Linked DNA regions of Tautonia marina. The main gene of each other region encodes a partner of the protein of the gene in region 2 in a complex. Links are inferred from orthologs where the notes say so. Each region holds a gene or a part of one and is shown on either strand. Other genes may lie near its edges.

What was found.
Region 1: the proteins of carB (region 2) and carA are in contact, whole or in part, in a solved structure (PDB 1KEE), measured with the Escherichia coli proteins. The link is inferred for Tautonia marina from one-to-one orthologs.

Annotation. Positions count from the first base shown.
Region 1 is NZ_WEZF01000029.1:8,079-19,950, reverse strand. Bases 1-2,966 are described here. They hold carA (glutamine-hydrolyzing carbamoyl-phosphate synthase small subunit), read right to left. Parts: upstream 2,077-2,966; coding sequence 925-2,076; downstream 1-924. Other genes in these bases: GA615_RS24970 (adenylosuccinate synthase), read right to left, coding at 1-796. Outside these bases: GA615_RS24960 (hypothetical protein), read left to right, coding at 3,026-3,769; GA615_RS24955 (serine/threonine-protein kinase), read right to left, coding at 3,808-6,528; GA615_RS24950 (hypothetical protein), read right to left, coding at 6,687-8,363; GA615_RS24945 (ABC transporter ATP-binding protein), read right to left, coding at 8,381-9,496; GA615_RS24940 (hypothetical protein), read right to left, coding at 9,493-10,512; GA615_RS24935 (M20/M25/M40 family metallo-hydrolase), read right to left, coding at 10,777-11,872. UniProt on the Escherichia coli protein: Small subunit of the glutamine-dependent carbamoyl phosphate synthetase (CPSase).
Region 2 is NZ_WEZF01000003.1:26,767-39,509, reverse strand. Bases 3,354-7,190 are described here. They hold carB (carbamoyl-phosphate synthase large subunit), read left to right. Parts: upstream 3,354-3,753; coding sequence 3,754-6,990; downstream 6,991-7,190. Other genes in these bases: GA615_RS04730 (Uma2 family endonuclease), read left to right, coding at 7,116-7,190; GA615_RS04740 (DUF433 domain-containing protein), read left to right, coding at 3,354-3,516. Also shown: GA615_RS04755 (hypothetical protein), read left to right, coding at 1-575; GA615_RS04750 (cobalamin B12-binding domain-containing protein), read left to right, coding at 711-1,385; GA615_RS04745 (DNA-methyltransferase), read left to right, coding at 1,579-2,457; more of GA615_RS04740, read left to right, coding at 2,710-3,353; more of GA615_RS04730, read left to right, coding at 7,191-7,676; GA615_RS04725 (hypothetical protein), read left to right, coding at 7,730-8,782; GA615_RS04720 (Maf family protein), read left to right, coding at 8,811-9,392; GA615_RS04715 (hypothetical protein), read right to left, coding at 9,653-9,982; GA615_RS04710 (hypothetical protein), read left to right, coding at 9,981-10,544; ypfJ (KPN_02809 family neutral zinc metallopeptidase), read left to right, coding at 10,687-11,565; GA615_RS04700 (CAP domain-containing protein), read left to right, coding at 12,079-12,624. UniProt on the Escherichia coli protein: Large subunit of the glutamine-dependent carbamoyl phosphate synthetase (CPSase).

The DNA.
Region 1 (11,872 bases), on a different replicon or contig from region 2:
TCCAGCGGTCAACGTGACGGGCCGGAACCCCCGAGCCGGACCAGATGCCCGCGGCACTGCTGTTCGAGCTGGTCACATACGGATAGCTGCCGTGGTCGATGTCGAGCAAGGTGCCCTGGGCCCCTTCGAACAAGAGGCGGCTGCCCGAGTCGATCGCCAGGTGGAGCCGGTCGGTAGCATCGCCCACGTAGGGCTTCATGCGATCGGCCAGGGCCAGGTACTCCTCGGTGATGGCTCGGGCATCGAGGGGAGTGAAGTCGTGCAGGAGGGCCGAGAGGGAGCGGTTCTTGAACTCGACGGCGCGGCGGACCTGCTCGCGGAACGAGTCGGGGTAGTAGAGGTCGGCAATCCGGATGCCGTGGACCCGGCCGACCTTGTCTCGGTAGCAGGGGCCGATCCCGCGACGGGTCGTCCCGAGCTGCTCGGCGGCCTCGGTCGATTCCTCGGTGAGGCGTTCCTCGACGAGGTGGTAGGGCATGATGACGTGGGCCCGGTCGCCGACCAGCAGGCGGCCGCTCACGTCGATCCCCTGACCGGCCAGCCGCTCGATCTCCTCCAGCAAGGTGGGCGGATGAATGACCAGGCCGTTGCCGAGAACCGAGGTGATCCCCTCTCGCAGGATTCCCGAGGGCAGCAGCGAGAGCTTGTAGGTCACGCCGCCGGTCACGACGGTGTGGCCGGCATTGGCCCCCCCCTGGTAGCGGACGACCATGTCATGCCGGTCACAGAGGGCATCGACGATCTTTCCTTTGGCCTCGTCTCCCCACTGCAACCCCACGACGCACGTCGATGGCACGGCCATCCTCCTGATGAAGGTCTTTTTTTCGCGTAACGCGTTACGGAGCAAAGGAAATACGATACGAATGCCAATCCGATCCGTCAAGCGATTCGCCCGAGGCGAGGCCTGGCAGAGCGGCGATCGGATCAGCGATCCATCAAGCGTCGGAACTCGCCGAACAGGTGCCCGCTGTCGTGCGGCCCGGCCGACGACTCGGGGTGATACTGGACGGCGAAGATGGGGAGCCGGGTGTGCCGGAGCCCTTCGAGGGTGCCGTCGTAGAGGTTCGTGTGAGAGGCCTCGACCTCCTTCGGCAACGACTCGGCGTCGATGGCGAAGCCGTGGTTCTGGGTCGTGATCTCGATCTTGCCGGTGCGTTCGTCGCGGACCGGGTGGTTGGCCCCTCGGTGGCCGAACTTCATCTTGAAGGTCCGGGCTCCCAGGGCCTGGCCGAGCAACTGGTGGCCGAGGCAGATGCCAAAGATCGGCACTCCCCGATCCTCGGCCGCCGACCGGACCAGGGTCCGAAGCGCATCGATCGCACCAGGGAGGGCCGAGGGATCGCCGGGACCGTTGGAGACGAAGATACCGTCGGGCTTCTGTTCGAGGATCGCCTGGGGGGGACTCGAGCCGGGCACGACCGTCACCTGGCAACCACTCTCGACCAGAAAGCGCGGGATGTTCCGCTTCATGCCGAAGTCGAGCGCGACGACATGAGGCGTGGTGGCCTGATGCCGTTGCAGGCCTTCGGTCGCCCGGAGGCCCTCGGCCGAGGGGCCTTCGAAGCCAAGGTCCCAGCGGGCGATCTGCTGGGGCATCACGTCTCGGGTCAGATCGCGGCCGACCAGGCCGGGGCTGCGGCGGGCCTTCTCGACGAGCGAAGCGTCGTCGAGATCGGTCGTGGAGAGGTAGCCCTTCATGGCGCCGACCTCTCGGGTCCGGCGGACGAGGGCCCTGGTGTCGATCCCCTCCACCCCGATGACCCCGTGACGGGCCAGGTAGCTCGGCAGGTCTTCGCGCGATCGGTAGTTGCTGGCCAGGCGGCTCAGCTCTCGAACAACGAAGCCGCGAACCCAGGGGCGGGGGCTCTCCTCGTCCTCGGCGTTGACGCCGTAGTTGCCAATCAACGGGTACGTCATGGCGACGATCTGGCCGTGATAGGACGGATCGGTCAGGATCTCCTGATAGCCGGTCATGCTCGTATTGAAGACGACCTCGCCGTCGATCTCGCCGGATGCTCCAAAGGAGCGGCCGGTGTAGACCGTGCCATCCTCCAAGGCCAGTTTCGCAATGCCCATTGCCGTCGCGTGACTCCCGTTAGCGCGTCCAGAGCGACCGTATCGCCGGAATGACCCGGCTCAATCGTAGCAGCCTGATGGGTCGGGAAACCAGGGGAGTTCGTCACCCCCTCCGAATCGGCGCCGGATTCCCCAGCCCGGTCGGCCGTCGCCTCCGCCTCGAACCGAGGGAACCTCCCTCACCGATTCCCCCCCGAGTCTCGGCGGATCAAGCGAGACAACCAACCCGGAGACCGCGACACATTCACTTGCGTTGCAGAAGTTTACGTCAAAACACCCATCCGGTTGAACACGTTCGACCATGAGGATTGGGTTTGTTTGGTCAAGACCATTGGGTTTGTTTCGTCGGGCCATTGGGTTTGTTTGGTCAAGATCATTGGGTTTGTTTCGTCGGGCCATTGGGTTTGTTTGGTGACGCATTCGAGCTGCCAGGAAGAAAGACATGCACACAAGCAAACAAGAAGTCCTTCGAATTGGTCGAGCGTAATCGCTGACCTGGAACCAGGGGAGGCCGGCTGGAACGAAAGGGGGGAGTTGCACCGGGGGTGATCGCTTTGCCTGAACGAGTCGGGGGTGCGTGTCGGGATCACTCACGCTCATTCTTACATCATCGTGATTTTCGGGAGCGGCAGTCACACAATCTGGTCGGGCGAAGGCCAGGGGCGGGCAAGCGGGATCGCTCCGAAATTGCTCCGGCAGGGGGAGTGAATCGCTTCAATGGCGACCGCCTGAGTCGCCCGAAGTCAAAAAAAGATTGGAGAAGACGATTCGTTGATCGTAAAGTGCGGCTGATCTGCGAATTCCTCGAAGCGAGGCGAGAGCAATTGTCGTTCGCGTGTCATGATTCCGTCGTGGGTGACTGGAAGCGTGATGGCGTCCTGCGCAGGTCATTCGTGCAAACGATGATGCTGGTGTGCCGACTGATCGGATTGGAAAGGAGCCTCGAAGAATGGACCCCGTGATGCCCGAGTTCCAGGCGTTGGATTGCGTCCTCAACCCCACCGATGGATCAACGAGCACGATCATGTTTCGTCTCGGTCAGATTGGCCTGGCGACCGAGGGGTTGAGTGTTCAGATCGTTTCACCGGCGGGGGCGGCGGACGATTGCGCGGAGGTCGTCTGGTCCGATGGTGCGGCGGTCGCGGTGGAGAAAGGGAGTGAGACGTTCATTATTGCAACACTTCAGGCCAGCGTGAAACAGGTCGTCGAGTCTCCTCTGGTGGGTGAGCGGGACGTGACGGTGATCCTCAAGGCTCCCGAGGAACCGACGCTGAATCCCCTGGAAACGGTCCTGAAACTTGCGGTCGCGTTTCCCTTGCGGTCGAAGGGTGTAGTGAGGACCGCGCCGGGGACCACCTCGTGGCTCGCGATTCAAGGGCCACCGGGTTGGTTCAATCGCGGCACGCCGCCCACGATCCGGGCGGTCGAGGACCCCAGAGGCCAGGTTCCCTGGAGTCTCCGCAGCGCGACGCCCGGCCTTCGAGGTCCGGGAACGCTGATTGTCGCAATCGAAGTCCCTGGTTTGGCGGGCCGAGGCAAGGATCCGGAGGTTGAGTCGCCGACCGATGGGACGATCGTGGTGACGTTGGACCCGATTAACATTCCTGGAAGGCCAACGGTCGAGGTCGAGTACGACGACGAAGAGGAACCCCTGACGGAACCGCAACCGGAGCCGGAACCGGTCAAGGGGTGATCGAACGCGGGTTCGGCACGCCTTGGAATCGTCGCGGATCAAGGAAGGGCGGCCCGGACCTCGTCGAGGGCCTCCCGAGCCACGACGACCTCGGGGTCGGCCTCAACGGCGGCGGCAAGGTGCTGCTCGGCCTGGCGGAGCCGATCGAGGCGGCGATCGGGGTCGTCTCGGGTGGTCTGGGCCAGGCCCAACAGGCTCTTGCCGAGCAATCGGAGGTATTCGGCCACGTCGGGGTGCTGGGTGACGAGACGATCGGCGACGGCTCGGGCTCGTTCGTAATCGTCGAAGGCGTCGGGGAAGCCGACGGCGGCCTTGGCGTCGGCTCGGGTGAGCAGCGCCTCGGCCAGTCCGGACGAGTAGCCGATGACCCAAGGGAAGCCGGCGTCGAGCTGTTCGAAGGCGCTGATGGCCGCGTCGAGGGCTCCCCAGGCTCTCGGATCGCGGTCAAGGGCCCAGGTCTTGCCCCGTTCCAGGCGGCAGAGGGCGACGGTCCAGGCCACATCGGCCTGAGTGACGCCGTAAGGGGTCGATCGGTTGGGGGCCTCGTAGGCCCGAACCGCCTCGACGTGGATTTCTTTGGCCCGATCGATCCGGCCGAGGTCCCGCTCTCGGGCGGCGACGAGGGTCAGGGCTCGGGCGAGCATCAAGGGGTCGTAAGGGTGGCGGTCGGCCGGGGGGGCGTCGAGCAGCTCGGCGAACAGGTCGGCGGCTTCCCGGGCGGCCGCGAGGGCGGCGGCTTGATCCGCGAGATGGTCGAGGCTGACGGCCTGGTTGACGCGAATCCGGCCGAGCGAGCGTCGGACCTCGGCCCGTTCGTCCTCCGGCCCTCGCAGGGGCTCCAGCGCGTCCCTCGCCCGCTGGTAGAGGGCGAGGGCATCGGCCTGGGGCCCGGTTCGGGTGTGGAGGACGGCCCAGTCCTTCAGGGCGTTTGCGAGCCGGAGCCGAGGGGCGGGGTCGGCCGGATCGGTGGCGATCAGGCGTTCGAGTTGCTCGACGGCCTCGCGGTAGAGGGTGTCGGCGGTGGCGTCGTCTCCTTCCAGGCGGAAGACGTTGGCGGTGTAGAGGAAGACGGAGGCGGCCTGAGAAATGGTGACGGTGTCGTCGGGATCGCGGGCGAGATGGTCGCGGAAGGCCCGGCTGCCGGAATCGAGCAGGTCCTTGCGGAAGCGATGCAGGGGCTCGGTCGAGGCGAGAACCCACTCGACGTTCTGGACGAGGGCCAGGGCATCGGCGCTGACGGATCGGGCAAGCTCGGCGTTCTGCTCGGCGACGATCTGTTCGGCCTGGGCACGCCGGGCGTTTTGTTCGGCCCGTGTTTGTTCCTGCTGGGCACGCTGAGCGTTGCGTTCGGCAAGGCCCCTGGCGGCCTCGGTCTGCTGTTCCTCCTGCCAGAGCAAGACCGCGGCGAGGGCGGCGACCAGCGCGGCGGTCATGAGAAAGATGGCCACCGCGATAACCGTGGTTTTCCGACGCCTGGCCCAACGGGCGAGACGGATGCCCCAGGGTTCGGCGTAGGCGGTGACCGGCTCGTCGGCGAGCCATCGACGGACCTCGGTGGCAACCTCCTCGGCCGAGTCGTACCGATCATCCGGGGTACGGGCCATCGCCTTCTGGCAGATGGCTTCGAGCGGGGGGGGGACCTGGGGGTTGATCGACCGGATCGGCTCGGGATCGGTCGCGAGGATCTTGCGCAAGACCTCATTGACGGACGATCCGGAATAGGGTGCCTTGCCGGTCAGGAGGGAATAGAGGACCGCCCCCAGACCGTAGATGTCGGACTGCTTCGTGGAGCCGGCCCCCCGCGCGACCTCGGGGGCCATGTAGCCGGGGGTGCCGACGGCGGAACCGGGCGCGGTGTCCTCGCCGCCGAGACCGCCGTCGATGGACGCGGCCCCGACCGGATCGACCAGATCGCCGACGTGCTTGGCCAGGCCCCAGTCGAGCAGAAAGACCTCGCCGAACTCGCCGACGACAACATTTTGCCCCTTCAAATCGCGGTGCAAGACATCGTGCCGGTGGGCGAAGGCGACCGCTCGACAGACGCCGACGAAAGCGTCGAGCAGGCTCACCAGATCAAGCGGGCCGACCTGATCGGCCTGTCGGCGGCGGTGATACTCGGCCGAAACCTGAGACAGGGTCCGGCCGGAGATGAACCGCATCACATAGAACGGGTCGTCTCCGCTGCTGGAGAGATCATACAGCGGAACAATGCTCGGATGTTCAAGCTGGCCCGTAACCTGGGCCTCTCGAACAAACCGAGATCGGGCGGTTTCGGTCGCAGCTCGGTCGGGACGGAGGGTCTTCAGCGCGACCTCTCGGCCGATCACGGTATCCCTGGCCTTCCAGATGAGGCCCAGGCCACCTGTCTCGTGCAGTTCGAGGATCTCGTAACGTTGAGGGGGGACGAAGGGTCCGCCCCGTCCGTTCGATGGGGCAGACTCGCTCCCGGATTCAAAGGGAATCGTTTCACTCCCCGTCAGCGGGTCGCCCGCGGTCGTCGCGTGCGGGCTCAGAGGAAGCGATGGCAAGGCGATCGAGGAGGCAGACTCTGTGCCTTGAGCCCCGGGGAAGGTGGAGAGGGATTCGAGGCGTTTCAGGTCGTCGGGGGTGAGCGCTCCTCGACCGACCAGGAAGGACATGAAGCCGTCGTCCGAACCCAGGGGAGCCCAGTCGGCAATCACTTCGGTCAGCAGGGCAGGGTCGATCACGTGTTTCTGAATCGCCAACAACAAGAGGTGCAACTCACGATCGGCATTCATCACACACCTCGACATCTATGAGGAATCCTTGTCCCCCGATTCTGAAGCTACCACCAAGGTCGTGTGACACGCGAGTTTTTTTAACCTGAACGAGCCTCGGTGCGGTCATCGGGAATGTGAGCCCGCCGGGGGGAATTCGGTCCCCTTTGGAAGAAGACTCAGCTCCGGAGGATCGTCAGGGATTCTGGGGCTCGATCCCGACGCAGCAGCAGCAACCCACCGAGCATCGGGCCCACCAGAGTCAGGAGCATGGCCGGTCCTGCGATCGGCTCGTGGATCGCGTCTCGAACGACCCAGGCGGCTACCGGTCGGAAGGGTTCCAGGGGGGTCAGCACCAGGGCCGGTGAGAGGCCGGACGCCGCAAGCAGGACCATCCCCAGCGCGGGCACGACGCAGCGCCGCAGCGCGATCGGGAGAAAGAGCAAGGTCCGGCTGAAGGCCAGGCGACGACCAGCCACGCGGGCCTCCTCTTGAAGGGCCGTCGCGTCGAGCGATCGCGCCGATCGGGCGGCCTCGACGGCCCAGGGCAAAAGGACGAGGGCCGTTCCCCAGGACACGAGGAGCCAGGGGAAGCGGTAGGGATCGAGCCAGAGGCCGAGCGTCGGGAGGACCGCACCGACCGGATCGGCTCCAGTCGAGGTCCACGACCGGGCCATCTGCCAGATCCCAAGCAACCCAACGCCGATTGCCAACGGCGGAACCGCGTTGAGCAGGCTGACGGCCGATCCGGTGCGTCGGAAGGCCGAGAGGGGCCAGGCCAGGGTCATGGCGAGGAAGGTCGAAGCCCCCCCTAGCGCCAGCGCCCCTCCGAGCAGGGGAGCCAGCTCTCGCCAGATGGCTTGTGCAGCGGTGGCCGACCCAGCAAGGACTTGAGGGGATCGGAAGCACTCGATCGCCAGCGCCACGGCCGGGCCAAGGGTGATTGCCGCCCAGCCGATCAGCGCGACGACGGCGGCGAAGGATCGGAAACGGCCCCACGGGACGATCGGCTCGGCAGGATCACTGGAGGATCGAGGGAGGGAGGCCAGGTGGTCGGGGCCTCCCCAGCGTTTCAAGGCCAGACGGACCAGCAGTGAGAGCACGAGGGCCAGGGCCGTCAGAATCGCAGCCCGAGGGGCGTCGTTGCGGGAGGTCATCCAGAGGGAGCCGACGATTTGAGCGCCAAGGGTTTGGCGAAGGCCAAGCACCAGAGGCGCTCCCGGCTCGATGAGGAGGACGGCGAAGACCGAGGCCGAGACGCGGGCGACCGTCGGCCGGACGAGGGGCCAGATCGAGGTGCGCCAGACCCATCCGCGACCGGCTCCGGAGATGGAGGCCACCCGCTGCCACTGCGGCCCGATCCGATCGAGCGCCCGGCCGGTCCACCAGGCAATCCAGGCCGAGGCAAACCCGAACTGCGCCAATCCCAGCAGGAGCCATCGGCCACGGTCGCCGTCGAGCCATTCCCAGCGCGGGAAGGAACGGATCGATGGGTCAAGGCGTGAAAGAACCATCATCCAGGCCATTGCCATCACGAAGGGGTGGCATCCGGCGCCGAGGCGAATCAAGGTGAGGGGGATGGCCCTTCGCCACCCTCGGCATCCCCAGGCGATGCGGGCGAGCGTGATACCGGTGAGTGTGGCCAGCGCGACGACCACGACGGTGATCGCCAGGCTGTGACCAAGGCAGTCGCGCGCAAACGGATCGGAGAGGGTCAGCCCCCAGTGGACGACGGTTGCGCGGAGGTCGTCGGCCGGCTCGACGGCGAAGATCGAGGCCAGGGCCAGGCCGATCACCGGAGCGATCATCACGGCCAGGGCGAGCAGGGCTCCGAGGAGCCTGACGAGTCGGGTCATCGGCCTCTCCAAGAGCGTCACGAGACCGCTTCGCCGGACTTCGGCACGGTGGCATAGCGACCGAGCAGGACCACGACATGATCGGGGGTGACGGCGACGGTCAAGGGCTGGCCTTCGCGGAGGTCGGGGGCCTGCGGATGCAGGGCCGAGGCCACCAGTGGCCAGTCGCCGGGGCCTCGCAGGTCGATCGACCGCAAGGCCCCTTGAAAGACCTGGCGCTCGACGGTCACCTGAAACCGGTTGGCATCGACCGGCAAGTTCGGACCGAGCCGGATCGACTCGGGCCGGATGGCCACCGTGACCGGCGTGCCGACCGGAGGCTCGCCGCGGGTTGCCAGGCGGCCGACGAGGCGGCCGATGGTGGTGCGGACGAACAGCTCTCCCGACATCGAGGCCCCGGCCACCTGTCCTTGTAACAGGTTGACCGGCCCGAGCAACTGGGCAACGAAGGCGTCGGCCGGAGTGCTGTAGACCACCTCGGACGAGCCGACCTGAACGATCCGCCCCAGGTCCATCACGGCCAGGTGATCGGAGAAGGCGAAGGCGTCGTCGCGATGCTGGGTGAAGACGACGACCGTTCGATCCCAACCGGCGCGGAGCCGTCGCAACTCCTCTCGAAAGGCGGGGCGATTGCGCGGTTCGAGGGGCTCGGTCGGCTCGTCGAGGATGAGGATGCGGGGGTCATCGACGATCGCTCGGGCCAGCTCGGCCCGTCGGCGCTGGAGGTCGTCGAGGGCGGCAGGGAGCCGATCGGCCAGGGTTTCCAGGCCGATCGTCGTGAGGGCTTCCTCAACCTTGCGGCGTCGGTCCTTGCGAGCGATTCCCCGGGCGCGGAGCCCGTGGCCGACATTTTCGGCAATCGTCAGATGAGGCCAGAGGGCCTCGGACTGCCCCAGATAGCCGAACCCGCGCTCGTGGGGCCGGGTAGACTGGATCAAACGATCGTCAACGAAAATCTCGCCGCGATCGGGACGGTCGAGCCCGACGATCAGGCGGGCGAGGGTCGATTTGCCCGATCCGGCGGGACCGAGGACCGAGAGCCATTGTCCGGAGCGGACATCGAGGCTCACTTCATCGACGACCGCGATCCGATCGTAGCGTTTCGAAAGCCCTTCGCAGAGCAAGCGGCTCATCGGGCGGCCTCCTCGGCTTCGGCGGCCAGTTCCCGAGCAAGCTGGGAGAATCGCTGTCGAGCCCACGCCGTCCATTCGGCGCGGAGCCAGGGCAAGACCCGAGACGACTGCAGCAAGCGGCCGTCGTTGGCCGTCGCCAGGGCATCCAGCAGGGCACGATCGACGGGGCGAGGGGGTGTCTGCCAGGAGTCGAGCAGCCAGGCCCTCGACTCGGGATCATCCACCAGGGCCTCGGCCAAGGTTTCGATCATGGACCGAGACGACGGGTCGTTCGTGGTGAGCCGTTGGATTGAGTCGGGAGGCCAGGGGGGAGGCTCGGCGAGGACGGCTCGACCGAGCTGAGGGTTCGGTGATTGCTCGATGGCCTGAAAGGCTCGACGCAGCTCAGGTCCGGCGTCGAGGATCGTGGCCCCGATCAGCTCGGCCGCGAGCGTCCGCTCGGGAGAGGGGGTCTGGATCGGGAGCGGCTCGATGAGCGACCCTCGGCGGAGCCGGTCGAGGAGAGCCTGGACCCCGGAATTCGAAGGAGCGGCGATCGAAGCCACGCTAAAGCCTCGGGTATCGGGATCGATCGAAGGGGAATCGACCGAGCCGGGAATGAACGAGGCCCCCAGTTCGAGGAGGGAGAGGTCCGCGTCTCGGCCTTCGGCCCACGCCAGTTGCCTGGCGACCTGATCGCGGGCGACCGGGTCGATCCGAGGATCACCGGGCAGGATCGCTGAGAAACGCCGATCCGCGTCGGACATTGGAAACGATTCCGCACCTTCGAGACCGAGGCAGCGGAACGGAGCGTCTTCGGACTCGTCGAGAAGGTTGCGATCACCGAGTTCCTGGAGGGTCGCGGTCGGCCAGCCGAGGAGCAGATGGACAGTTCGTCCCGCGTCGAGCAGGTGAGCGGGGTCGTCCCAGCGATCGAGGCGCACCCAGCGGATCGGGGGCATCGGATCGCCGGGAGACTCGGCGAGGAGGGTGGTGAACTGCCGGCAGGTCGCGCGACCCCAGGGGGTCGCGATCACGACCGGGGACCGATCGTCCGAACATCCCGAGAGAATCAGGAGAACGGCCGGCAGAAAACCGAGGAGTAGCGTCGATGATCCGGTTCGAGTCATGAGGGGGCGGTTCTGGGATCGGTTCCCCAAAGGACGCGATCGCCGGAAATCGAGTCAGGACGGGAGAGAGTCGAAGACGACGAACTGATCGGCCCTAAGCCTCAGCGCCAGCCAGCTCGGCCTCGCTGACTGGGGTCATCATCCGACCCCAGCCAGAGCCGATCCATTCGATCAGTCGCCGTGCCCTTCTCGGGGGGCGGAGGCGTCGAGGACGGCTTCGAGGGTCAGGGTTTCGTCGCCTCGGCGGATCTCGATGCTCACGCGGTCGCCGGGCTTCGACTCGTTGAGCCCTTCCATGAAGTCGTAGATCGTGCCGACGGGCTTGCCGGCGAAACCGATGATAATGTCGCCCCCGGTCAGGCCTGCCTTGTCGGCGGCGCTGCCTTCCCGGACGCCGTTGAGGCGAAGCCCTTCGACGCTCTCATCATAATCGGGGATCGTGCCAAGCGAAGCCCCGTTGCCGGCAGCCATGCGGCGAGGCTCGGGCTCGGCCTCCTCGCTGACGGAGAAGGCGGGGCGTTCGGGTCGTCGGGCAACATCGAGGACGAGCAGTTCCGCGTAGTCGGCAATGCGAGCCATCCCTTCGTAATTGACCTTCTCGGCCGTGTCGCTGGGACGGTGATAGTCGGTGTGGGTTCCGGTGAACAGGAAGGCCACGGGGATGCCGCGATCGTGGAACGGGGCGTGATCGCTGTTGCCGGCCACCTGGGCGTTCGGTCGGATGTTGAACCCATGAGACGAGCCGATCGCCATGACCAGATCACGCAGGCCGGGGGTGGAATCAACGCCGAAGACGGTCAGATCGCTCGACTCGCTCAGGCGGCCAACCATGTCGAAGTTGAACATGAAGACGGTCTGGTCGAGCGGAACAAGCGGCTGATCCTCAACATAGAACCGCGAGCCGAGCAAGCCGCGCTCCTCGGCCGAGAAGGCCATGAAGACGACGCGACGAGGGAGCGGATCGGGACGAGCGGCCAGGCGTCGGACCATCTCCAGCATCATCGACGTGCCCGAGGCGTTGTCATCGGCCCCGTTGTGGATGTCTCGGGAGAAGGGGGCGAGCGATCCGGCCCCCCCTTTGCCGAGGTGATCATAGTGAGCACCAATGACCACCGTCTCGTCGGCCAGCGGGCCGGAGCCTTCAAGCACCCCGACCACGTTCTTGGCCACGATGGTCGGCTGTTCCACGTCGATCGACGCGGTCAGGGAGACACCGTCGAGCAATCGGCTGGCGGGTTTGGGCTGGTCGTCGGCGTTGATTGCGGCT
Region 2 (12,743 bases):
GCCGCTGGACCGACTCCCACTGGCAGCGCCGGGCGGGACTGCTCGTGATCCTGAACCTGTTCGACTCGATCCACTGGGGAATCTCCCAGGCCGGGATGATGGGGCTCCCGGTCGGAGCGATGGGCCACGAGTGGCTGCTGCACAACGCCGTCCTGATTTTCGGCTGGGTCGAGTTCTACCTGTTTGCCAGCCTCGCGGCCGAAGTCGCCTCGCATCTCGGCATGAAGGCCGCGCCCGATGCCGGACGCACGGCCCGGCAGTTTTCGATGGTCGGCCTGATCGTTTCACTAATCTACTTCGTTACCCAGACCCGATGGGGAGGCGGTTGGCCCCTGATCGCCGGCCCCAGGCCCAATCTGGCCGAGGCCCTGATGTACCTCGGCGTGACCTTTCTGCGGGTGATCGCCTCGCTCCAGGTGGCGACGCTCTGTCTGATTGCCGGCGTTGCGTGCCGACGAACCGCTCAGGTACTGGTGGCCGAGGAAGCGGAGCGGCTCGAATCCGCGACCTTCGACCCCTACAGCCATGCGGACTTCGATCGCAGTGGCTCACCCGACGATCGCGACGCCTGGTAAGTCATCCGGTTTCCTGCTTGATCACTCCGCACCGGCGTTTACGATAGCTTGAGACGCAGGTGTTCTTAGAATTCCAAGGGTGGAACCGCCCGGCGGCGATCGCTCCTCCCGAGGATGATGGTTGAGGGGTTCGTGATGACCAGTACGACACCAATGCCCCCTCACCTTGCCTATTTTGATCGCCTTGTGCAACTCGATCGTCCCGGGGCCATGAGCCTGGTCGAGCGTTTTCTCGTCGAACACAATGGCGATGTGGCGAGCCTCTACGACGAGGTGCTCGTCCCTGCGCTCATCCACACCGGACAGGAGTGGCAGGAAGACCGAATCAGCGTGGCCCACGAGCACTACATCAGCGAGGTGACTCGTGACCTGATTCTCCGCCACGGTCCGCGTATCTGGGCTCGTCCCGACGCCATCACCGGCACCGCCGTGGCCTGCTGCGCTCCCCATGAGCGTCACGTCCTGGGCTTGATGATGGCCTCCGACATCCTCCGGGCCGCCGGGCTTGAGGTCCACCTGCTCGGCGAGGGGGCTCCTTCTGAATCCATCCGAGACTTTGTGGCCGAGTTTCGGGCCAGTGTTCTCGCCCTTTCCGTCTCGCTGGCCGAGCACCTCGACGAGGCCGCCTGGCTCATCTCGCAGAGTCGATCGATCAGCCCATCCTTGCTGGTGATTGCGGGTGGCCGAGCCCTTTCGGGTCTCGACGATCCCTGCTCCCGAATCGGCGCTGATTTCGTGGCCTGCGATCTTCGAGCCCTTCACCGACAACTCCCCGCGTTGCTTCGCAATCGATTCGGGTCGCCCTCCTGACCGCTGACATCGACACCACCCTCATCACCCGCCCCTGATCCCGCAACGCCCAAGCCCTCAGGGAACCTCCCGGCGTGCTAGGATTTGGTCAGCATGCCGTGAGTTGCCCCATCAGATTCACGCTTTGATGACGACCTCTCTCGCCTTCTCTGGGCGGGATCGCGTTGCACCTCCGAGCCGAGAGACTGCTCCCATGCCCCGAAGCGGCCTTCCGGTCGATCAATTGCTGCACGGTGACTGCGTCGAGGCGATGGCCTCGCTCCCCGGCGAGAGCGTGGCACTGGCCTTTGCCGATCCCCCCTTCAACATCGGCTACGAGTACGATGTTTACCAGGACGCTCGCAAGGCCGACGAGTACCTCGACTGGTCGCTCCAGTGGGGCCGGCAGGTCGTTCGCCTGCTGAAGCCAACGGGCACCTTCTGGCTTGCCATCGGCGACGAGTTTGCCGCCGAATTAAAAGTCCTCTTTCACCGCGAACTGAAGCTCCACCTCCGAAGCTGGGTCATCTGGTACTACACCTTCGGCGTTCACTGCGCCCGAAAGTTCGCCCGGAGTCATGCCCATCTCTTTTATTTTGTCAAAGATCCTCGTCAGTTCACCTTTCACGACGATGCCGTCCGGGTCCCCTCGGCTCGCCAGCTGATTTACGCCGATCGCCGAGCCAATCCCAAGGGAAGGCTCCCCGACGACACCTGGATTCTCCGCCCTCAGGACGTTCCCGAAGGCTTCCAGCCTGCCTCCGACACCTGGTACGTCCCCCGAGTTTGCGGGACTTTCAAGGAACGCGCCGGCTGGCACGGCTGCCAGATGCCCGAGCAAATCCTTGGTCGAATCATCCGGGCCTGTTCCTCGGAAGCGGATCTGGTGCTCGACCCGTTCGCCGGCAGTGGGACCACCCTTGCCGCGGCTCGGAAACTCGGTCGTCGCTACCTCGGTTTCGAGCTTTCTCCCGAGTACGCCGCCCGCGCCGAAGCTCGGCTCGCGTCGATTCAGCCCGGCGACCCGCTCGAAGGCAGCGAGGAACCCTTCGTCACGCGCAAACGTGTCCGAGTCCCCGCCGACGGCCGCTGATTCTGAAAGCTTGACGTGATTTTGTAAATTTTCTTGATCGTTCCGCCTGATTTTGTGACTGGACCCTATCTTTCTTTCGATGATTAAAAGGAGCGGCGATCACCGTGAGACTCGTGCCAACCGCCCGAGCCTCGCGACGTCGGAGGGGCGCACCCACGCTCGATGACCTGCGACGCTGCAGGAACTCCCCGACGAACTCCCCGCCGATCGTTTGCAACTCCGTTCGGCACCTTCACGATTGGAACGATCATCATGGCTCGCACTCCAAAACCCCAGCGCGATTCGTCCGACGGTGACCCTCGCCCCCGGAAATCTCGGACCAGCACTCGACCCAAGACCGACCTCTCGATCTTTCTTCAGTACCCGCTCGGGTCGATGAACGACGATGCCTTCCGGGCGGTCTGTGACCAGATCCGAACGCTCCTGGCTCCCCGAACCGACCTGGAACACCGCGGCATCGACATCATTCTCTGGACGTTCGAGCGTGTTCGAAAAGCCTACGCCGCCCTCGATCAAGGCGTTCCCGGCGCGAACCAGTATCTCAAGACCATGCTCACCTCGTTCCGAGAGCGTCAGAAAACCTTCGACTTGCTCCGGAAAATCATCGATTCCGACCCGGAAAACCCCACCTTGGCGTCAATTCTCCTCCCCGAGGCTCCGCCGAATCCTCCCGTTCCGGTTGCTTCGGCTCCGCCGCAATCCACGAAGCCCGAGCCCGAGCCGGTCCTCCCCTCCGAAGACCCCATCGACGACGGCAAGGACGATGAGGTCGACGAGATCGAGGCCGCCGCGCGCGACTGGCGGAGCCGCGTTGCCATGGTTCCGTCGTTCGATGCCCGATGGCCGGTCCTGGATCAGTTCAACCTCCGCGTCGATGACATCCTCTCCATGCGTGATCACGGTGTTCCCGAGGATGAAATTCTCGATCGCCACCCCGGCCTGACCTACACCGACCTGGCCTGCTGCTACTCGTGCGAGGCCGACGGCTACCGAGGTCCCCTCGAACCCCCCTACCCCGACGATATCACCCTCGTTGAGGACGACCCCGAGGCCGACTGACCCGTTCTCGCCGCCGATTCCCTGTTCCCGGCATCACTTCGGCGGCGAGATCTTGCTCATCCCTGGTGGCGAACCTTGTCGGTGGGCCGGTCTTCCGGCTAGAATCAGGCGATTTTCGGGCCGCGGCTCCTCGATCGAGCGGGATCGAAACGAGGTGCCGCGGCCCGATGCGCGCCGCCTGTCCGTTCGTCCCCACGCCGCGTCCCTCCCGAAGCGAAGCGAAGCGAGTCACCGCCCGTGCCCAAGCGCAAGGACATCGAGAAGATCCTCATCATCGGCGCTGGTCCGATCGTCATCGGCCAGGCTTGTGAGTTCGACTACTCCGGCTCCCAGGCCTGCAAGGCCCTCCGCGAGGAAGGCTACGAGGTCGTCCTCGCCAATTCCAATCCGGCCACGATCATGACCGACCCCGGCATGGCCGACCGGACCTACATCGAGCCGATCGTCCCTGAGGTCGTCGAACGGATCATCGCCAAGGAGCGTCCCGACGCCGTCCTGCCCACCCTCGGCGGCCAAACGGGTTTGAACGTCGGCCTCGCCCTGGCCGAGTCCGGCGCCCTCGATCGCCTCGGCTGCCGCCTCATCGGTGCTGACGCCGACGCCATCCGCAAGGCCGAGGACCGCGAGCTGTTCAAGCAGTGCATGGACGAGATCGGCCTCGAATCGGCCCGATCCGGCGTCGCCCACTCGCTCGACGAGGCCCGGGCCATCCGAGACGAGGTCGGCCTCCCCTGCGTCCTTCGCCCCAGCTTCACCCTCGGCGGCTCTGGAGGCGGCATCGCCTTCAACAAGGACGAGTTCGACCGCATGGTCACCTATGCGCTCGAACTGAGCCCCGTTCACACCGTCCTGATCGAGGAGAGCATCCTCGGCTGGAAGGAATACGAAATGGAGGTCATGCGAGACTGCGCCGACAACGCCGTCATCGTCTGCTCCATCGAGAACTTCGACCCGATGGGGGTCCACACCGGCGACTCGATCACCGTCGCCCCCGCTCAGACCCTTACCGACAAGGAATACCAGCGGATGCGCGATGCCTCCATCGCCATCCTTCGCAAGATCGGCGTCGAAACCGGCGGCTCGAACGTTCAGTTCGCCATCAATCCCAAAGATGGCCGCATGATCGTCATCGAGATGAATCCCCGCGTCAGCCGCTCCAGTGCCCTGGCATCGAAGGCCACCGGCTTCCCGATCGCCAAGATCGCCGCCAAGCTCGCCGTCGGCTTCCGGCTCGACGAGATCCGCAACGACATCACCCGAGAAACACCCGCCTGTTTCGAGCCGACGATCGACTACGTCGTCACCAAGATCCCCCGCTGGGCCTTCGAGAAATTCCCCGACGCCGATCCCGTCCTCACCACCCAGATGAAGTCGGTCGGCGAGGTCATGGCCATCGGCCGGACCTTCAAGGAATCGCTCCAGAAAGCCCTCCGAGGTCTGGAAGTGGGCCGCTTCGGGCTCGGCTGCGACCCGAAAGACCGCTGGTATTCCGGCGATCGCCCATCCGAGGACGACATCACCGCGAAGCTCGCCACGCCGAACTCCGAACGCATCTGGTCCATCCGCGACGCGATGCTCTCCGGCATGTCGATCGATCGCATTCACGCCCTGACCCAGATCGACCCCTGGTTCCTGGAAAACATCGCCGAACTTGTCGAGATCGAGGGGAAACTCCGCCAGGCCGGTTCGCTCGACGCCGCGTCCGACGACCTGATCCGCGAGGCCAAACGCTCCGGCTTCTCCGACAAGCAACTCGGCCACCTCTGGAACGCCTCCGAGGTCGAGGTCCGACGCGACCGCAAGCAGCGCGGCATCAACGCCGTCTTCAAACTCGTCGATACCTGTGCCGCAGAGTTCGAAGCCTATACCCCGTATTACTATTCGACCTACGAAGACGAGGACGAGTCCCGCGTCGGCGACAAGCCCCGCATCATGATCCTCGGCGGCGGCCCGAACCGGATCGGCCAGGGCATTGAGTTCGACTACTGCTGCTGCCAGGCCGCCTTCGCCCTCCGCGACGACGGCTTCGAGGTCGTCATGGTCAACTCCAATCCCGAGACCGTCAGTACCGACTACGACACCTCCGACCGCCTCTTTTTCGAGCCGCTCACGGTCGAGGACGTCCTCAACATCGTCGATCGCGTCCAGCCGACCGGCGTCATCGTCCAGTTCGGTGGCCAGACCCCGTTGAACCTTGCCAAGGCCCTCGAAGCCGCCGGCGTGCCGATCGTCGGCACCAGCCCCGATCGCATCGACCAGGCCGAAGACCGCGACCGCTTCCGCACCGTCATCGAGCAACTCGGCCTCCGTCAGCCCCCCAACGACACCGCCACCAGCGAGGATCAGGCCCGCCGCATCGCCGCTCAGATCGGCTACCCCGTCGTCGTCCGTCCCAGCTTCGTGCTCGGCGGCCGAGCGATGGAGATCGTCTACGACGAACCGAGCCTCGACCGCTACATGGCCCACGCCGTCGAGGCCAGCCCCGATCACCCCGTCCTCATCGACAAGTTCCTCGAAGACGCCACCGAGGTCGATGTCGACGCCATTTGCGACGGTGAGCGAACCCTCGTCGGCGGCGTGATGGAGCACATCGAGGAGGCCGGGATTCACTCCGGCGACTCCGCTTGCGCCATCCCCCCCTACAGCCTCCCCGCCAAGGTCGTCGCCGAACTCAAGCGCCAAACCTACGCCCTGGCCGAGGCCCTCGAAGTCCGCGGCCTCATGAACATCCAGTTCGCCGTCAAGGATGGGGAGGTCTACGTCCTTGAGGTCAATCCCCGCGCCAGCCGCACCGTCCCCTTCGTCTCCAAGGCAACCGGCCTGAACCTCGCCCAGGCTGCCGCTCGGGTGATGGTCGGCAAGACGCTGGGCGAGCAGGGCATCACGACCGAGCCCGAGCCGACCTTCGTTTCGGTCAAGGAATCCGTCTTCCCCTTCATCAAGTTCCCCGGCGTCGATATCGTTCTCGGGCCCGAGATGCGCTCGACCGGCGAGGTCATGGGGATCGACCACGACTTCCCCTCCGCCTTCGCCAAGAGCCAGCTCGCCGCCTCGACCCGCTTGCCCCGCGAGGGGACCATCTTCGTCTCCGTCGCCCAGCGCGACCGTCCCGGGGTCGTCCCGATCGCCCGCAAGCTGATCGAGCTGGGCTTCGACCTCATGTCCACCCCCGGCACCGGCGGGTTCCTGGCCGACAATGGCATCGCCGTCACCACCGTCCGCAAGATCCAGGAAGGCCGACCCAACATTCTCGACCACCTGGCCAACAACGCCATCGCCCTGATTGTCAACACGCCCAGCGGCAAGGGTGCCCGCACCGACGAGGGGCGCATCCGCGCCTCTGCCGTCTCCCACGGCGTCCCCTGCATCACCACCCTCGCCGGCGCCCGCGCCGCCGTGGCCGCCCTGGAACGCCTCCGCGGCGACGAGCTGGACGTTTACGCGATCCAGGATCTGTTGCGTTTGAATCAGTGAGCATGCTCTCCGGTCAATTGCGTTTCTGTCGTTTGGGTGACTTGACTGAAGTGAAGTCAAGTCACCCGAATCGCAGAGAAATATGAGGCTTCCTGAACCCCTCGATCCGACGGAGGCAACCACCGATGATCCCGACTGCGGCTTCCATCGAAGACCTCCACGCTATCGAGGGTCGTGCCGAGTTGATCGGCGGGCGGATTGTCCACCTCCCGATGTTCGGAGTCCTTCCGGCCCGGGTCGTCGGACGGCTTGCTCTGTCCCTCGACCACCATGCCGAACAGACCGGCCGCGGCGAGATGCTCACTTCAACGGTTGCCTATGCCGTCCCCGTCCTTCGGTCTGGCCGTCAATCGTTCTGTGCCGCTGTTTCCTTTCACGACGGCGCCCCACCGATCAATCCGATGAACTTCATCGACGGCCCTCCGACCTTCGCGGTCGAGGTCCGTACCCTGGGCGAATTCGGCCCTGACGCCGACCGCTCCTACGCCGCCAAGCGCACCGATTACTTCGAAGCCGGCACGCTCGTCGTCTGGGACGTTGACCCCATCGACGAGGTGATTCGCTCCTACCGCCACGATCACCCCGAAGCTCCCATCGTCTTCACCCGAGGCCAGATTGCCGACGCTGAACCCGCCGTCCCCGGCTGGCGTCTGGAGGTCGATTCCGTCTTCCCTCCTCGGCCCTAGCGAACGCTCGTTCGCGTCGGGAAGGAAGCTCGACCCGTATTCGGGGGTCCCTGATGCCGCCTTCCCTCGCCACCTTTCACGAACAGCGGCATCGCCGCTTCGGCCGATCAAACCCAGAGCGCATGCACCTGGAACTCTGGGAGTGGATCGTCCGCGAGCGGATCGACCCCGTCGAACTCCGTCAGCACTATGGCCTCGATGCTTATCCCGACGACGGTCCCGACTGGTGCCCGGGTGATCTTGGCCAGCCCCGCATCGAATTGCCCGACGGCCGAATCCTTCGCGTCGCTGGCGAACACGAAGATTTCTACGATCCCGATTTCTGCATTTATAACCACGTCCTCGTCCAGACCCCCGACGACAGGATCGAGATCTACGGCTACCCCCGCGAGGTCTTCCCGCCGACCGACTTCCACACCGCCACCCTCGTTGGCGATCGGCTCATCCTCATCGGCAACATGGGATACCCCGAGGATCGCCGCCCCGGCACGACCCCTGTCTTCACCCTCGATCTCCAGACCTACCGCATCGACCCCGTCTCCACTCACGGTGAGGCTCCCGGCTGGATCTCCTCTCATTCGGCAACGCTCGACGCCCAACGATCAGGCATCACCGTCTCCGGCGGTCGGGTCTGGGTCGATCCGGAACCGCAAGGCATGCTCAAGCGTATGGTCGATCGCCTCCGACGTGTTCCGCAGTCGCAAGGCATTCTCAAACGCTCGGTTGATGAGTTCCGTCTCGACCTCACCACCGGCCTTTGGCAGCGCCTGACCGACCGGAGCGACTGGCGCGAATTCGAAATCGAGGTCCCGGAGCGGGTGATTGTCCCTTTCGAAAAAATCCTTTTCTCAAACCTCGATCAAACCCTCCTTCCCTCTCGAATGCAGTTGACGCAGATCCCACTCCCAGAGGACGAACATGTCCTGTCGAGACGATTTCTGATCGAGGGGATTGCCGTTCAGACCTCCTGGGAGCTTGACTCAGTTCAGGTCCTGATTGAAGGTTCGCTCCCTCAAAACACGCTCACGCAACTTCTGAACGATCTGCGCCAAAACCTGATCAACACCTCCGAACTCTCCTCCTGGTCGGTGAGGGAAGTCCGTTGACCACTCCCCCTCAAATCGAGCCAAGCCGATGGACCTGATTCTCGCCAGCACGTCCCCGTACCGTCGCGCCCTGCTCGAACGCCTGGGACTGCCCTTCCGCTGCCGGGCGCCTGGGGTCGATGAAGACGCGCTCAAGCATCAGGGGCTCTCCCCTCGCGAACTGGCCGATCGGCTTGCGGTTGCCAAGGCCGACGCCGTCGCCCGGCTCGAATCGAATCCTGCCGCAATCGTCATTGGCTCCGATCAACTCGTCGCCTTCGAAGGGCAGGTCCTGGGCAAGCCGGGATCGGTCGAACGAGCCGTGGAGCAACTCCTTGCCCTCTCCGGACGCGATCACGAGCTGATCACCGCAATGGCCGTGATCCAGGGTTCGCGCGTCATTCAGCATACGGATGTGGCTCGCCTTCACGTCCGCTCCCTCAGCCGAGCCGAGATCGAACGCTACGTCCTGGCCGACCAGCCGATCGACTGCGCCGGGGCCTACAAGATTGAATCGCGGGGAATTGCCCTGTTCGAGCAAATCGTCTGCGCCGATCATTCGGCGATCACCGGACTCCCCTTGATGGCGCTGACGACCATCCTCCGTGACCTCGGCGTTCCCATCCCTTGATTCCCTCGCTCCTGCTGCACCTTTTTGCGCTGTACGCCGGGATATTCGATACAAAACCTCCGTTGCACGCTTGTCACCCGGACTGGTGCTCAGTACACTGATGCCGGATGTTCAGGTTGTTCCGGTTGCGCGAGCATGCCGGATTCCGCCTCAACGGCTCGTTGTGATGGACACCGCACGGAGGGACAACGATGTCGAGTCTTCTCGCCCCTCAATGGCCGCGATCTTCGGCACCGCAACCAAACCGATCACCTCACCCTTCACTCCGGGAAGTCTGCCTCATCGGATCGGCCCGAACGGCCGAGCGGACCAGACTCCCTGCCCCCTCGGTCGACGGGCCGGTTCCCCATCTCGGTCGCCTCTACCGCATTGCCGAGGCTCAGAACTCGCAGCCCCGCGACGCGCGGCACTACCTCCATCTGGTCCCAATCGCCACCGGACCGACGCAGCCCTGATTCGGACGGATCGACTCCGGGGTTTCCCGGTGCGCCGAGGATCGTTCGAACCACAATCTCTCCGGGTGCCTTCAGCCGACTGTGTGTGGTCGTCGCCCCTTCGAACCCGAGGGACGACTGGAGCGGTTCGGTCATGCCCTTGCCCGTCCAGCATCCTCCACCGCCCACCGACGACCGGCCTCGCCGGATCGTCCTCGATGCGCCTGCGTTCAAGGCGGTCGAACTTGCCCAGCGCGGCCGGATGATCCTTGATGTGGCCGAGGCCGATCTCGCCGCCTCCGAATCCTTCCTCGGCCCTTTCCACGACACCACCTGGTTCTTTCGCCGCGCCCTGTCCGATGCCCGCAACTCCTGGGACCGCCTCCGGGCTCGTTACGGGCTTCCTTTGCTCGAAGCCGCCCTCGACGAACCCCCGGCGACGGTTCTGACACTCGGGCGATCCGCAACCCCGGATGCCGTGCTCGTCGTCATCGGCGGCACGACCTATGCCTTGCATCGCCAGCCCCCCGCCGTCGATGCCCCCCGCATCTGGCGATTGACCCGCATCCCCCTCTCGGACGACGGCCCCTTTCATGCCTGCCGGCTCGCCGACGGCTCGACCCAATGCGATTGCGCCCACTGGATTTACGAAATCGCCGACCGCTCCGACACCTTTTGCAAGCACCTCGCCGCGCTCGATGCCCTCGGCTGGCTGTGATCCCCGCCTCCACCCAAGCAGCATCTTCGCCACACTCCTTGCCAACGCCCACCCCGTTCGCCTAATCTCATCGCATCGGGATCACCCGGCCCGTCGATCGAGACTCGACAGCCCGGAGAGATCCTTCTTGAGGACTCTCACCATGCGCTGGGAAGGCAGACGACAAAGCGACAACATCGAAGACCGCCGAGGCGTTCCCACCCGCGGCCTGGCCATCGGCGGCGGGCTCGGCTCTCTGGTACTCATCCTCGTGATGCTCGCCCTGGGCGTTGATCCCCAGGCGCTGCTCCAGGACGTGCCCGCCGGTGCCGGTGGTGTCGGCCCCGGCGCGGCCAGGGCTCCGGACAATCCCCCCGAGAACGATCCTCAGGCCGAATTCGTCTCCGTGGTCCTGGCCGATACCGAGGATGTCTGGAACGAGCTGTTCCCCTCCTCCTTCGGCCAGCGTTACGAACCACCGACGCTGGTCCTCTTTCAGGGGGCCGTTCAGACCGACGGATGCGGGTTTGCCGGTGCCGCCGTGGGACCGTTCTACTGCCCTCTCGACGAGAAAGCCTATCTCGACCTGGGATTCTTCGACGAACTGAGTAACCGCTTCGGTGCCCAGGGCGATTTCGCCCGAGCCTACGTCATCGCCCACGAAATCGGCCATCATGTCCAGAATCTCCTCGGCATTTCCGACGAGGTCCGCCGCCTTCAGGAATCCGCCCGCACCGAGGAGGAAGCCAACAGTCTCTCCGTCCGCCTGGAACTCCAGGCCGACTTCCTCGCCGGTGTCTGGGCTCATCATGCCGACCGCATGAACCAGATTCTCGAACCCGGCGATCTCGAAGAAGCCCTCCGCGCCGCGAACGCCATCGGCGACGATACCCTGCAGCGTCGAGGCCAGGGCCAGGTCGTCCCCGACTCCTTCACGCACGGCACCTCCGCGCAGCGCGTCCGATGGTTCCGTCAAGGCTTTCAGACGGGCGATGTCGATCAACTCGACGAATTCTTTTCAACCGCCTACGATCGGCTCTGAGCGATCTCACCGATTCCGACGACCCCCTCGCCGCCCATCGGCACGGACGCCGAATCCCTCACCTCGATGACTTGAGCACCAATCGCCCCGTTTCTTCCCCTCCGTCGTTTTGCCCGATCTTCCCGTCACCGATGGCAGAAACGCCCCGCGTTGTAGCATTTTCCCTGAACTTGCTTGTAAATCTGTCGAGAGGCCCTGCTCACCTCGGTGAAACACCCCCCTTGCAATCGCTCCAATCCGAACAACCCTGCGCGGAAATCCCCATCTCACAGAAAGTTTCGTCAATCAGGGGAGTTTGGCGCAGCGCTTGCCTTGTCTTCCCAGCACCCCCAAGACACACACCTTGACTGATCGCAAGAGTCGAACGATTCGTCGGCACTTGCCCCTCTTGCAGACTCCTCACCAGCCAGCCGGTTCGCAGGCCGCGTCCGAGCGATGCCCGCGCGGGTTGACGTTCCCCGTGCGCCCTCGGCAGGGCCAGAACCCGATTCGATCACAGAGAGACCTGGAGCCATGATCAAGACGACCAGAACCATCGCGGCCGCCCTGATCCTCACCCTCGCCCCCGGATTGTCGACCCGTGTGTTCGCCACAGAACGCCCCGAAACCTTCGTGCCGCTCCGGGATGATGCCCTTGGCCACGCGGTCCTCGACATCTTCCCGAACTTCGACGTGCTGACCGAACCCGAACCCGAGCCTCAGCCCGCACCCGACCCCTCCGCCCAGTACCCCGCCGAGCAGGCTTACGGCGACCCGTACGGCTTTGCCGCCATCATCAATAACTACCGAGCCTCGGCCGGACTGCCTCCCCTCGCGTACGATCCGAATCTCGCCGCCTGGGCCTCTCAGAACAACGCCGCGCAGTGCTCAAGAGGCCTTGGCCACCACATCATGGCCAACTTTTTCCAGAACTGCGGCTACAACCAGACTTCGGTCCTCGACATCGCCATCAGCTGGATGAACTCTCCCGGTCATGCCCAGAACATGCTGGCCCCCTCGGCCACCCGGTTCGGCATCGCGTACGGTCCTGGCCCGTACTGGACCATGAACCTGCAATAATCCTTACGACCTGACCTCCGATGCCCGATCGCCCCGGACCGGCGTCTCCTCCGCCGTCGGTCCGGGGCGTTTCGCGCGCCGATCGACCCGAGCCAACGTCGCTTGAACCTCGGTATCGC